DNA from 3 places in the Agathobaculum sp. TL06 genome. Region 2 is predicted to be linked to each of the others. Evidence: predicted binding sites of a transcription regulator. Region 2 holds the regulator's gene; each other region holds the start of a gene.

What was found. Region 2 encodes NrdR, which represses ribonucleotide reductase genes. Its sites were predicted from a motif close to CACNANATNTNGTG; they were not measured.
Region 1: ACYQ3S_RS05315 (anaerobic ribonucleoside triphosphate reductase) is a predicted target of NrdR. The motif match lies at 1,339-1,352, and genes of this name have one in related genera.
Region 3: nrdD (anaerobic ribonucleoside-triphosphate reductase) is a predicted target of NrdR. The motif match lies at 1,705-1,718, and genes of this name have one in related genera.

Annotation. Positions count from the first base shown of each region.
Region 1 is NZ_BAAGGY010000006.1:133,794-137,074, forward strand. Features, by position in the region: gene ACYQ3S_RS05315 (anaerobic ribonucleoside triphosphate reductase) at 1-1,266, opposite strand, end outside; gene ACYQ3S_RS05320 (P-II family nitrogen regulator) at 1,615-2,313, opposite strand; gene ACYQ3S_RS05325 (DUF1538 domain-containing protein) at 2,306-3,281, opposite strand, start outside.
Region 2 is NZ_BAAGGY010000004.1:35,324-38,604, reverse strand. Features, by position in the region: gene secF (protein translocase subunit SecF) at 1-582, shown strand, start outside; gene ACYQ3S_RS03380 (sugar phosphate isomerase/epimerase family protein) at 672-1,463, shown strand; gene nrdR (transcriptional regulator NrdR) at 1,563-2,018, shown strand; gene ACYQ3S_RS03370 (methionine ABC transporter ATP-binding protein) at 2,294-3,281, shown strand, end outside.
Region 3 is NZ_BAAGGY010000001.1:128,091-131,371, reverse strand. Features, by position in the region: gene ACYQ3S_RS00600 (response regulator transcription factor) at 1-268, shown strand, start outside; gene ACYQ3S_RS00595 (sensor histidine kinase) at 265-1,641, shown strand; gene nrdD (anaerobic ribonucleoside-triphosphate reductase) at 1,762-3,281, shown strand, end outside.

The DNA of each region.
Region 1 (3,281 bases), on a different contig from region 2:
GAACATCCGCTTGGCCGACACGCGGCAGGCCAGCTTGAACAGGTCGTAGTTCGGGTCGGTCTCGTTATAATTGATCCCTTCCTTGACCTTGAAGATGTGGATCGGGAAGATCGGCGTTTCGCCGTTGCCCAGTCCCGCCTCGGTCGCCAGCAAAAGCTGCTCGGTCGCCAGGCGCCCCTCGGGCGAGGTATCCGTGCCGTAATTGAGCGAGGAAAACGGGATCTGCGCGCCCGCGCGGGAATGCATGGTATTGAGATTATGTACCAGCGCCTCCATAGCCTGATAGGTGGCCTTACGGGTTTCCTTATCCGCGTATTTGCGGGCGAAGCGCACGCACTTGGCCGCTGCCTCCGTGCCAAGGTTCTCCCCCAGCGCGGCGGTCAGAGCCTCGTCATAGCCGTTTCCGCCCGCCAGGCAGGCCCATTTGCCGGTCTGGCGTTCGAGCCGCTCGGTCAGCGCCGCGGCATCCACCTCATTGTTCTCATCCGCGCCGTATACTTCCAGCGCTTTCGCCAGGTTGTCGCGGAACAGCTTGCGGAAGGTCTTCTTGACCCCGGGCGCCATCGAGTAGTCGAAGTTGGGAACGGACTGTCCGCCATGCTGGTCATTCTGGTTGGACTGAATGGCGATGCAGGCCAGCGCGGAATACGAACGGATATCGTTCGGCTCGCGCAGGAATCCATGCCCCGTCGAAAAACCGCCGGAGAACAGCTGCAGCAGGTCGATCTGGCAGCAGGTTGTTGTCAGTGTCAGAAAATCCAGGTCGTGGATATGGATATCGCCCTCGCGGTGCGCCTTGGCGTGCGCAGGGTCGAGAATAAACATCTCATAGAACTGCTTGGCACCCTCCGAACCATACTTGAGCATGGTACCCATCGCGGTATCGCCGTCGATGTTGGCGTTTTCGCGCTTGACATCGTTTTCGAGCGAGGACTGGAAGGTCAGATCCTCGTACACCTTCATCAGCTTGGTGTTCATCTCGCGCACGCGTGTGCGCTCATTCCGGTAGAGGATATACTTTTTTGCCGTGCGGGCATGTCCGTTTTTAATCAGCACCTTCTCTACCGTATCTTGTATCTGCTCAACGGTAGGGATCTCGTCTCCAGCAGCGGCTTCCAGCGCTTTTTCCACCTGTCCGGCCAGATCGCGCGCCATTTCATAGTCCTGGCCGCCCGACGCCTGCGCCGCGCCGAAGATCGCGCTTGCAATCTTATCGATTTCAAAGGGCGCGCGGCGGCCGTCCCTTTTGATGATCTGCTGGATCATATTCGCTGTCCCTTTCCTTTTCGCCGCCGTTTGCGGCGCTTACTAAGTTTCGTAGTGTTTTTTATTTTTCTGCACCATATATTGTGCCTGTATTTGATATTTTACCCCTATCCCTATACAATGTCAAGCCCATTTCGGCTTTTTGGCAGAATCACAAGAAATCAGCAATTTTTCTTGTTGCATTTTCTAATCTTTTCTTTTTTCCCCTGTGGACCATGTGAATAATCCCCTGTGGACAACCTGCCGCCTGTGGATAAAGCTGTGTTCGCGGTGTGGAAAGCTGCCGGAAGACGCAAAAACGCCCACACCATATATTACACAATATATAGTGCAGGCGCTCTGTTCGTTTTAATCCGCCAAACCGATCGCGTTGGATACCGGAAGCGACAGGACAATGCCGTGGCTTTTTGTTTTCATGCCGACCGCTTTCATAATAGCGGTCATGATCTCCTGCTTCTCCTCGCCCTTGACCACGAGGAAAACGATCTCCTTTTCCGCCTGTATCTCGATGCCGAAAAACTGCTTGACCTCATCCTCCGCGATGCCGCGGGCGGAGATCACCGTACCGCCGCGGGCGCCCGCTTTCCGCGCGACGTCCATGACCAGATTGGTATATCCCTGCTCCATGACGACTGCGACTACGTCGAAACCGTCCTTCTTTTCCACTCTGTCCATCTCCAACACCTCCGTTTGTTCTGCCTGTGTCAGCAGCTTGTGCCAACGCACACCGATCCCTGTGACCGGCACCGAAAAAGCGATGCCGCGGCCAGGGTAACGCATTTTCAGCTCATAGCCGAGCCGTTCCAACAGATGCTGCGCCAGTTGATGCCCTGCAAGGCACATCACAATCGCTTTCGATGTTTCGCCCAGACCGAGCAGGTCAAGCATTTCCGTGCGCGCGGTACCCCGCGCCATGCACTCAAAGCTGACCAGCGCGTGATTTTCCCGATAAACGCGCAACACGCTCTCAGCCTGCGCCGTATCGACCACCGCGACAACAAGCTCGACTGCGCTGTGTATCGTCATCTGGGGCTGATACTCACTCATGCAGCGTATCCTCCTGTAATACGATGATTTCATCCTCATCCTCTGCGGCGGGCAGTTCCTCCTCCGCTTCGGCAAGGCGTTGCTTCTTCCTATATAGAATACCAAGAATTTGTATCGTAAGCAAGGGGGTCATTGCAACCATCGCCACAATTCCAAACGCATCGGTCAATACATTGCCGCCCATCGCCTCACACGCTCCCATTGCAAACGGCAGCAGGAAGGTCGTCGTCATCGGTCCGGAGGCTACGCCGCCGGAGTCGAACGCGATACCGGTGAATATTTTGGGTACCAGGAAGGTCAGCCCCAGCGCGACCGTATAGCCCGGCACCAAAATCCAGTAAATTGATAGCCCTGTCAGCACACGCAGCATGGACATGCCGACCGAGCAGGCCACGCCGATGGAAAGGCTCAGCATCATAGCGCGCTGGGATACCGCGCCGTTCGTAATCGTCTCTACCTGTCTGTTCAGAACATGTACTGCGGGTTCGGCCGTGACCAGGAAATAGCCGATCAGCATGCCAAGCGGCACCAGCAGCCAGCTATGTCCCCCGCCGGCGAGCTGTTGTCCCAGGAAATGACCGGCCGGCATGAAGCCGACGTTTACACCGGTCAGGAACAGTGCCAGCCCAACAAAGGTATAAATAAAGCCGACGCCGATCTTCTGCAGCTGCAGCCGGCGAAAACGCCGGAAAACAAGCTGGAATATCGCGCAGAAAACGATAATCGGGAAAAGCGCGGAGCATACCTCTTTAATATATTCCGGCAGGTCGTGCAGGAATACCAGCGCTACCTGCTGTGTGTCCTGCACCTCCGGCACCGTGACCGGCGTATAGCTGGGATCGCCGCCGCGGTAGAAAATCCCCAGTAGCAGCACGGCCAGAATCGGCCCAATGCTGCACAGCGCGACCAAACCGAAGCTGTCGTCCTGCGCGTCACGGTCACCACGGATGGAGGCCAGGCCGATACCG
Region 2 (3,281 bases):
GTGGAAACCTACAGTCTGGACGAAGAGGGCAAGGATCTCTACAACAATAACGACGTTTCCCCTTCGGTCGGCAGCGACCTGCAGCGCGCGGCGTTCCTGTGCGCGGCGGTGGCGATCGTGCTGATGCTGATCTATATCACCATCCGTTTTGAGCTGACCAGCGGCCTGGCGGCGGTCACCTGCCTGATCCACGACCTGCTGATTATGCTGTCGGTCTATGTGTGGTTCCAGATTCCGCTGGACACCGGCTTTATCGCCGCGGCGCTGACCATACTCGGCTATTCGATCAATGCGTCCATCATCGTATTCGACCGCATCCGCGAGAACCTGCGCGCGGCGCGCAAGGAGCCGTTTGAGGAGGTCGCGGAGCGCAGCGTCTGGCAGACCATGGGGCGTACCATCAACACGACCCTTACCACGCTGTTCACGGTCGGCATGATCTTTATTCTGGGTGTGCCGTCGCTCAAGCAGTTCACGCTGCCGCTGATCGTGGGCATCGTTGCGGGCGCCTGGTCGTCGATCATGCTGTCGGCAAGCTTCTGGTCGTTCTACCGCAAGCATTTCCGCAAGAAGCGTATCTGAATATAGGAAAAAGCGCATACTGCGCGAAACAACGGACGGGGGTGCGGCGCGTATCCCCGTCCGGTTTTTTTGGAAAAGGAGGGACCCCCTTGCGTCTGGGCATTTCGACCGCGTGCTTCTATCCGCAGCCGGTGGAGGAGATACTGCCCATCCTGGCCGGACTGGGCGTGCATGCGGTCGAGGTTTTCTTTAATACGGAGAGCGAGTTCTCGCCGCGCTTTTATGAGCAGTTGGGTGCGCAGGCGCGGCAGCTGGGACTGGATATCGTGTCGGTCCACCCCTACACCTCGCTGATGGAGGGGCTGCTCCTGTTCTCCGACTACCAGCGCCGCACAGAGGACGGGCTGATGCAGTACCAGCGCTATCTGGAATGCGCGGCGGCGCTGGGCGCGCGCTTTTTCACTTTCCACGGGGAGCGCGATATGGGGCATGCGGACGATCCGGCGCGCTGGGCGCGCAAGTGCGGGGTATACCGCCGGCTGTGCGGACTCGCAGCCTCCTGCGGCGTGACGCTCGCGCAGGAGAATGTGGCGTGGTGCCGTTCGCGCGACCCCGCGTTTCTGCGCGCCCTGTACCGCGACGTTCCCGCGCTGCGGTACACGCTCGACATCAAGCAGGCGCACCGCGCCGGCCGCCACCCGCGGGAATTCATCGATGCGGTGGGGGACCGGCTGGTAAATATCCATATCAACGATTTCTCGGCCGAGCAGAGCTGCCTGCTGCCCGGGGCGGGGACGATGGATTACGCGGACTTTTTCTCACGCCTGCGCGCAGCCGGCTACAGCGGGCATGCGCTGATCGAGGTATACCGCTCGAATTTCACGGGGCCGGACGACCTGGCGCGCGCCGTGCGCGTGCTTTCCCGCTTTTTAACGGTTTGACGGGGTAAATGCGCCCGCTGTGGTTGACTTTTTTATACAAGGGGTGGTATAATAACCACAAATGATTCACATTTTATAGGATTGCGAGGGTGAAGCCCGATGAAATGTCCGTTTTGCGGCTATGAGGACAGCAAGGTAGTCGATTCGCGGCCGACCGACGAGGGGACGAGTATCCGCCGCCGGCGCGAATGCCTCAAATGCCTCAAGCGTTTTACCACCTACGAAACGGTCGAGCGCATGCCGCTCATGCTGGTCAAGCGGGACGGCACCCGACAGGCCTACGACCGCCAGAAGCTGTTGAACGGGCTGATGAAGGCCTGCGAAAAGCGGCCGGTTTCGCTCATGCAGCTCGAGCAGATTGTGGATAATGTGGAGCAGAAGGTGTTCGGCTCGCTCGAGAGCGAGGTATCCAGCAAGGTCATCGGAGAATTGGTCATGGAGCAGCTCCGCAAGGTGGACGAGGTGGCCTATGTGCGCTTTGCCTCGGTCTACCGCCAGTTCAAGGATATCAATACGTTCATGGAAGAGCTTAACACTTTGATTAAAGATAAATAAAAATCCTTGACAAATCCCGCAAAGCGCGGTACACTAATAAACAAGCAATATACTATAGAAATTGTAGGAAAAGGAGGAGACCGTAATGCTGGCACTGCGAATGTCCATGTGCATGATGTGCGGTTTTGCTCGTTTTTCTGCAATACAGCCGTAACAGGGCTGGTTATGCTGCAAGCGGGCCGTATTTGTCATGCGGCGCGATGCGGTTCAGATGGAAAGCGAGCGGAAAGCAGGACTGCTTTCCGCTTTTATTTTGAAACGAGGGGGAATAAGGTTTGGAACAGGATGTCATTGTGCGAATCCAAAACCTGAACAAGACGTTCCGCGGGCGCGCGGGTACGGTCGTGGCGCTTGACGGCGTCAGTCTGGACATCAGGCGCGGCGAGATATTCGGCATCATCGGCCTGTCCGGCGCGGGCAAATCCACGCTGGTGCGGTGCATCAATTTTCTGGAAAAGCCGACCGAGGGTACGGTCACGGTGGACGGGCAGGAGCTGGGGGCGCTTTCCAAAAAGGAGCTGCTGCAGGCGCGCCGCTCCATGGGCATGATCTTCCAGCAGTTCAACCTGCTGCAGCAGCGCACTGCGCTGCAGAATATCTGCTTCCCGCTGGAAATCGCGGGGACAGGTAAGGCGGAGGCGGAAAAGCGGGCGCGTGAGCTGCTCGATATCGTCGGCCTGAGCGACCGCGCGGGCAATTATCCGTCCCAGCTTTCCGGCGGCCAGCAGCAGCGCGTGGCCATCGCGCGGGCGCTGGCGACCAACCCCAAGATCCTGCTCTGCGACGAGGCGACCAGCGCGCTGGACCCGACGACGACGCGCTCCATCCTCGCGCTGCTCAAGGAGATCAACCAGACGCTCGGCATCACGATTGTGGTCATCACGCATGAGATGGCGGTTATCGAGGAGATCTGCCAGCGCGTGGCGATCATCGATTCCAGCCGCATCGCAGAGGTCGGCACGGTCGATCGGGTGTTCACCCGCCCGCAGTCCGCGATGGCAAGGAAGCTGATCTATCCGGATGGCAGGCGGGAGCGCCTGGCCACGGGCAGGCATTACTGCCGCATCGTGTTTGACGGAAACTCGTCGTTTGAGCCGGTGGTATCCAACATGGTGCTGGAATGCAAGGCGCCGGTCAATATCATGTTTGCGGACACCAAGGATATCGACGGGAAGGCATATGGCCAGATGATCCTGCAGCTGCCGGAGGATGAACGCGCGGCAAAGCGGGCGCTGGCCTATCTGGAAACGCAGAACGTGCATG
Region 3 (3,281 bases), on a different contig from region 2:
GCTGGTGCTTCGTGACGCGAGCTCCACGCCGCTGACCGCAAAGGAATACGCACTGCTGCGCAAGCTCGCGGATAATCGGGGCAATATCGTTACCATAGACGCGCTGTGCCGCGCCGTGTGGGACGAGGAAAACTTTGGCTACGAAAATACGCTTATGGTGCATATCCGCCGGCTGCGGGAAAAAATTGAAGAGAATCCCTCCAAGCCGCGCTGGCTGCTGACGGTGCGCGGCCTTGGGTACAAGCTCGCACGGGAGGATACGCAATGAAGGGGCTTGGCAGGATACTCGGACGGTATGTGGGCGCGGCAATCGGCGTGGGGCTGTTTTTGCTGATCCTGAATCTGGGTGTGATGCTGGGCTTCATTTTGCATTGTTCGGATGAGAAACCCAGACCGGAGGACCGCGTCGGGGTCATCGCTGACGGGATTGAGCGCCAGCCGGACGGACGCTTTGCTGTTTCCGCAGAAGCGCGTCGGGCAATGGAGGAGCGTTATGCCTGGGCAATGCAGCTTGACGACAGCGGCGCTGTTGTCTGGAGCGACCGCATGCCGGAAAACCTGCCCCGACAGTATACGGCGGGAGAGATCGCCTCCTTTTCCCGCTGGTACCTGGAGGATTATCCGGTTTATGTATGGTCGGATGCGGATGGATTGCTGGTGCTCGCCAGCGAGCCGGGCAGCGAGTGGAAATACCTGATGCGGGCCTCCGCCTATACGATCGAGCAATTGTCAGTATGGGCGCCCGGCGTACTGGCGCTGAACCTGCTGGTCGCGCTGGCGCTTGCGCTGCTGCTTGGTTGGCGCATGTACCGCGCCGCCGCGCCGCTTGCGGAGGGCATCGGCGCGCTGGCAAAGGGGGAGGGGACGCGGCTTGCTGAACGCGGTGTGCTGGGGCAGCTTTCCGCCGACTTGAATCGGGTCTCCCGTCAGCTTTCCACGCAGCGGACAATGCTGCAGAAGCGCGACCGGACACGCACCGAGTGGATCGCAGGCGTTTCGCACGATATCCGCACCCCGTTGTCCCTGGTGCAGGGGAATGCGGCGCAGTTGGAAAGCAGCGGAGCGCTGCCCGAGGAGGCGCGGCACAAAGCGCGCATCATCCGTGAACAGAGCCAGCGGATCGGCCGCCTGGTGAGCGATCTGAATCTGGCCTCCAAGCTGGAATACGAGCTGCAGCCGCTGCACCAGGGAAGTTTTCGACCAGCGGCGATGCTGCGCGCAGCGGCGGCCGAACTGCTCAATACGCTGGCAGACGATCGGGTATCGCTGGAGGTGGATATCCCATCCGAGGCCGGCGCCTTGACGGTGACAGGAGACGAAGCGCTGCTCCGGCGTGCAGTGGATAATTTATTGCGCAACAGCGTCCTTCACAACACCGGAAGCGTGCATATCAAGCTGTCCCTTTCCGTTTCTCCGCAGTCCTGGTCGGTCTCGGTTGCCGATAACGGTGCCGGCCTTCCGCGGGCGGTACTGGCGCAGATGCGGCGCCCCGCCGGGGAGCAGCTGCCGCAGCACGGCCTTGGCATCGTGCTGGTGCGCCAGATCACCCGCGCACACGGAGGCAGGGCGCGGTTTGCCAATACCCAGCCGGGGCTGCTGGCGACGCTCAGCTTCCCACGGGAAAGGCAACCTGAACCATGACAAAAACCGTCAAATTCAGCCGGTTGTTTTTGTGGAATATTTTTGACCGTGCGCCTCTTTTCATACCATATATGGTATGCTATAATTATTCCCACTACCAAATAACACAAGTGAGGAAAAATGATGGTACGCGTTATCAAAAAGGATCACACCAAAGAGGCGTTCAATATACAAAAGGTTGTCGTTGCCGTTAATAAATCGGCAAACCGTGTGCTGTATACCTTCACGGAGGATGAGCTTAAAGCGATCTGCGGCCATGTGGAAGGATATATCCGAGATCACGGCATGACAGAGGTGCAGATTTGGCAGATGCACAATATTGTGGAAGCTGCGCTGGAGGCCGTGCGTCCGGAAGTCGCTAAAAGCTACCGCGATTACCGCAACTACAAGCAGGACTTTGTCGGCATGCTGGACAGTGTGTACCAGAAGAGCCAGTCCATCATGTATATCGGGGACAAGGAGAATTCCAATACGGATTCTGCGCTGGTTTCCACCAAGCGCAGCCTGATTTTCAACCAGCTCAATAAGGAGCTGTACCAGAAGTTTTTCATGAATACGGAGGAGCTGCAGGCCTGCCGAGACGGTTATATTTATATTCACGATATGTCCGCGCGCCGCGATACGATGAACTGCTGCCTGTTTGACGTAGAGCATGTACTCAAAGGCGGCTTTGAAATGGGCAACCTGTGGTATAACGAGCCGAAAACGCTCAACGTGGCGTTCGACGTGATCGGGGACATCGTGCTGTCCGCTGCCAGTCAGCAATATGGCGGCTTTACCGTACCCTCGGTCGATCTTCTGCTGGAACCGTACGCGGAACGCAGCTACAAACTGCTGACTGAAAAATACAGCCGCCTGGGGCTGGATGCGGATGCAGTCGAAAAAGAGGTCATGGCGGATATCCTGAACGATTTTGAACAGGGGTTCCAGGGCTGGGAGTACAAATTCAACACCGTGGCCTCCAGCCGCGGCGACTATCCGTTCATTACGATGACCATGGGTACCGGCACGGGCCGGTTTGCCAAGCTCGCCTCGATCACAATGCTGCATGTCCGCCGGAAAGGGCAGGGGAAAAAGGGGCAGAAAAAGCCGGTGCTGTTCCCCAAAATCGTTTTCCTTTACGACGAGGAGCTGCACGGCCCCGGCAAACCGCTGGAGGATGTGTTTGAGGCGGGGATATTATGCTCCTCCAAGGCCATGTATCCGGACTGGCTCTCGCTTTCGGGAGAAGGGTATGTTCCCAGCATGTATCAAAAATACGGCGCAATCGTCAGCCCGATGGGATGCCGCGCCTTCCTGTCCCCGTGGTATGAACGCGGCGGTATGAAGCCGGCGGATGAAGAGGACAAGCCGGTATTCATCGGCCGTTGGAATATCGGCGCGGTATCGCTGCATCTGCCGATGATTTACGCCAGGGCGCAGCAGGAGAATCGTCCGTTCCACGAGGTGCTGGACTACTATCTCGACCTGATCCGTAAGCTGCATATCCGCACCTATGCGTACCTGGGGGAGATGCGCGCCTCCACCAACCCGCTGGCGTACTGCGAGGGCGGCTTTTACGGCGGCCATCTCAAGCCGTCGGACAAGATCAAGCCCATCATGAAAACCGCGACCGCCTCGTTCGGCATCACCGCGCTCAA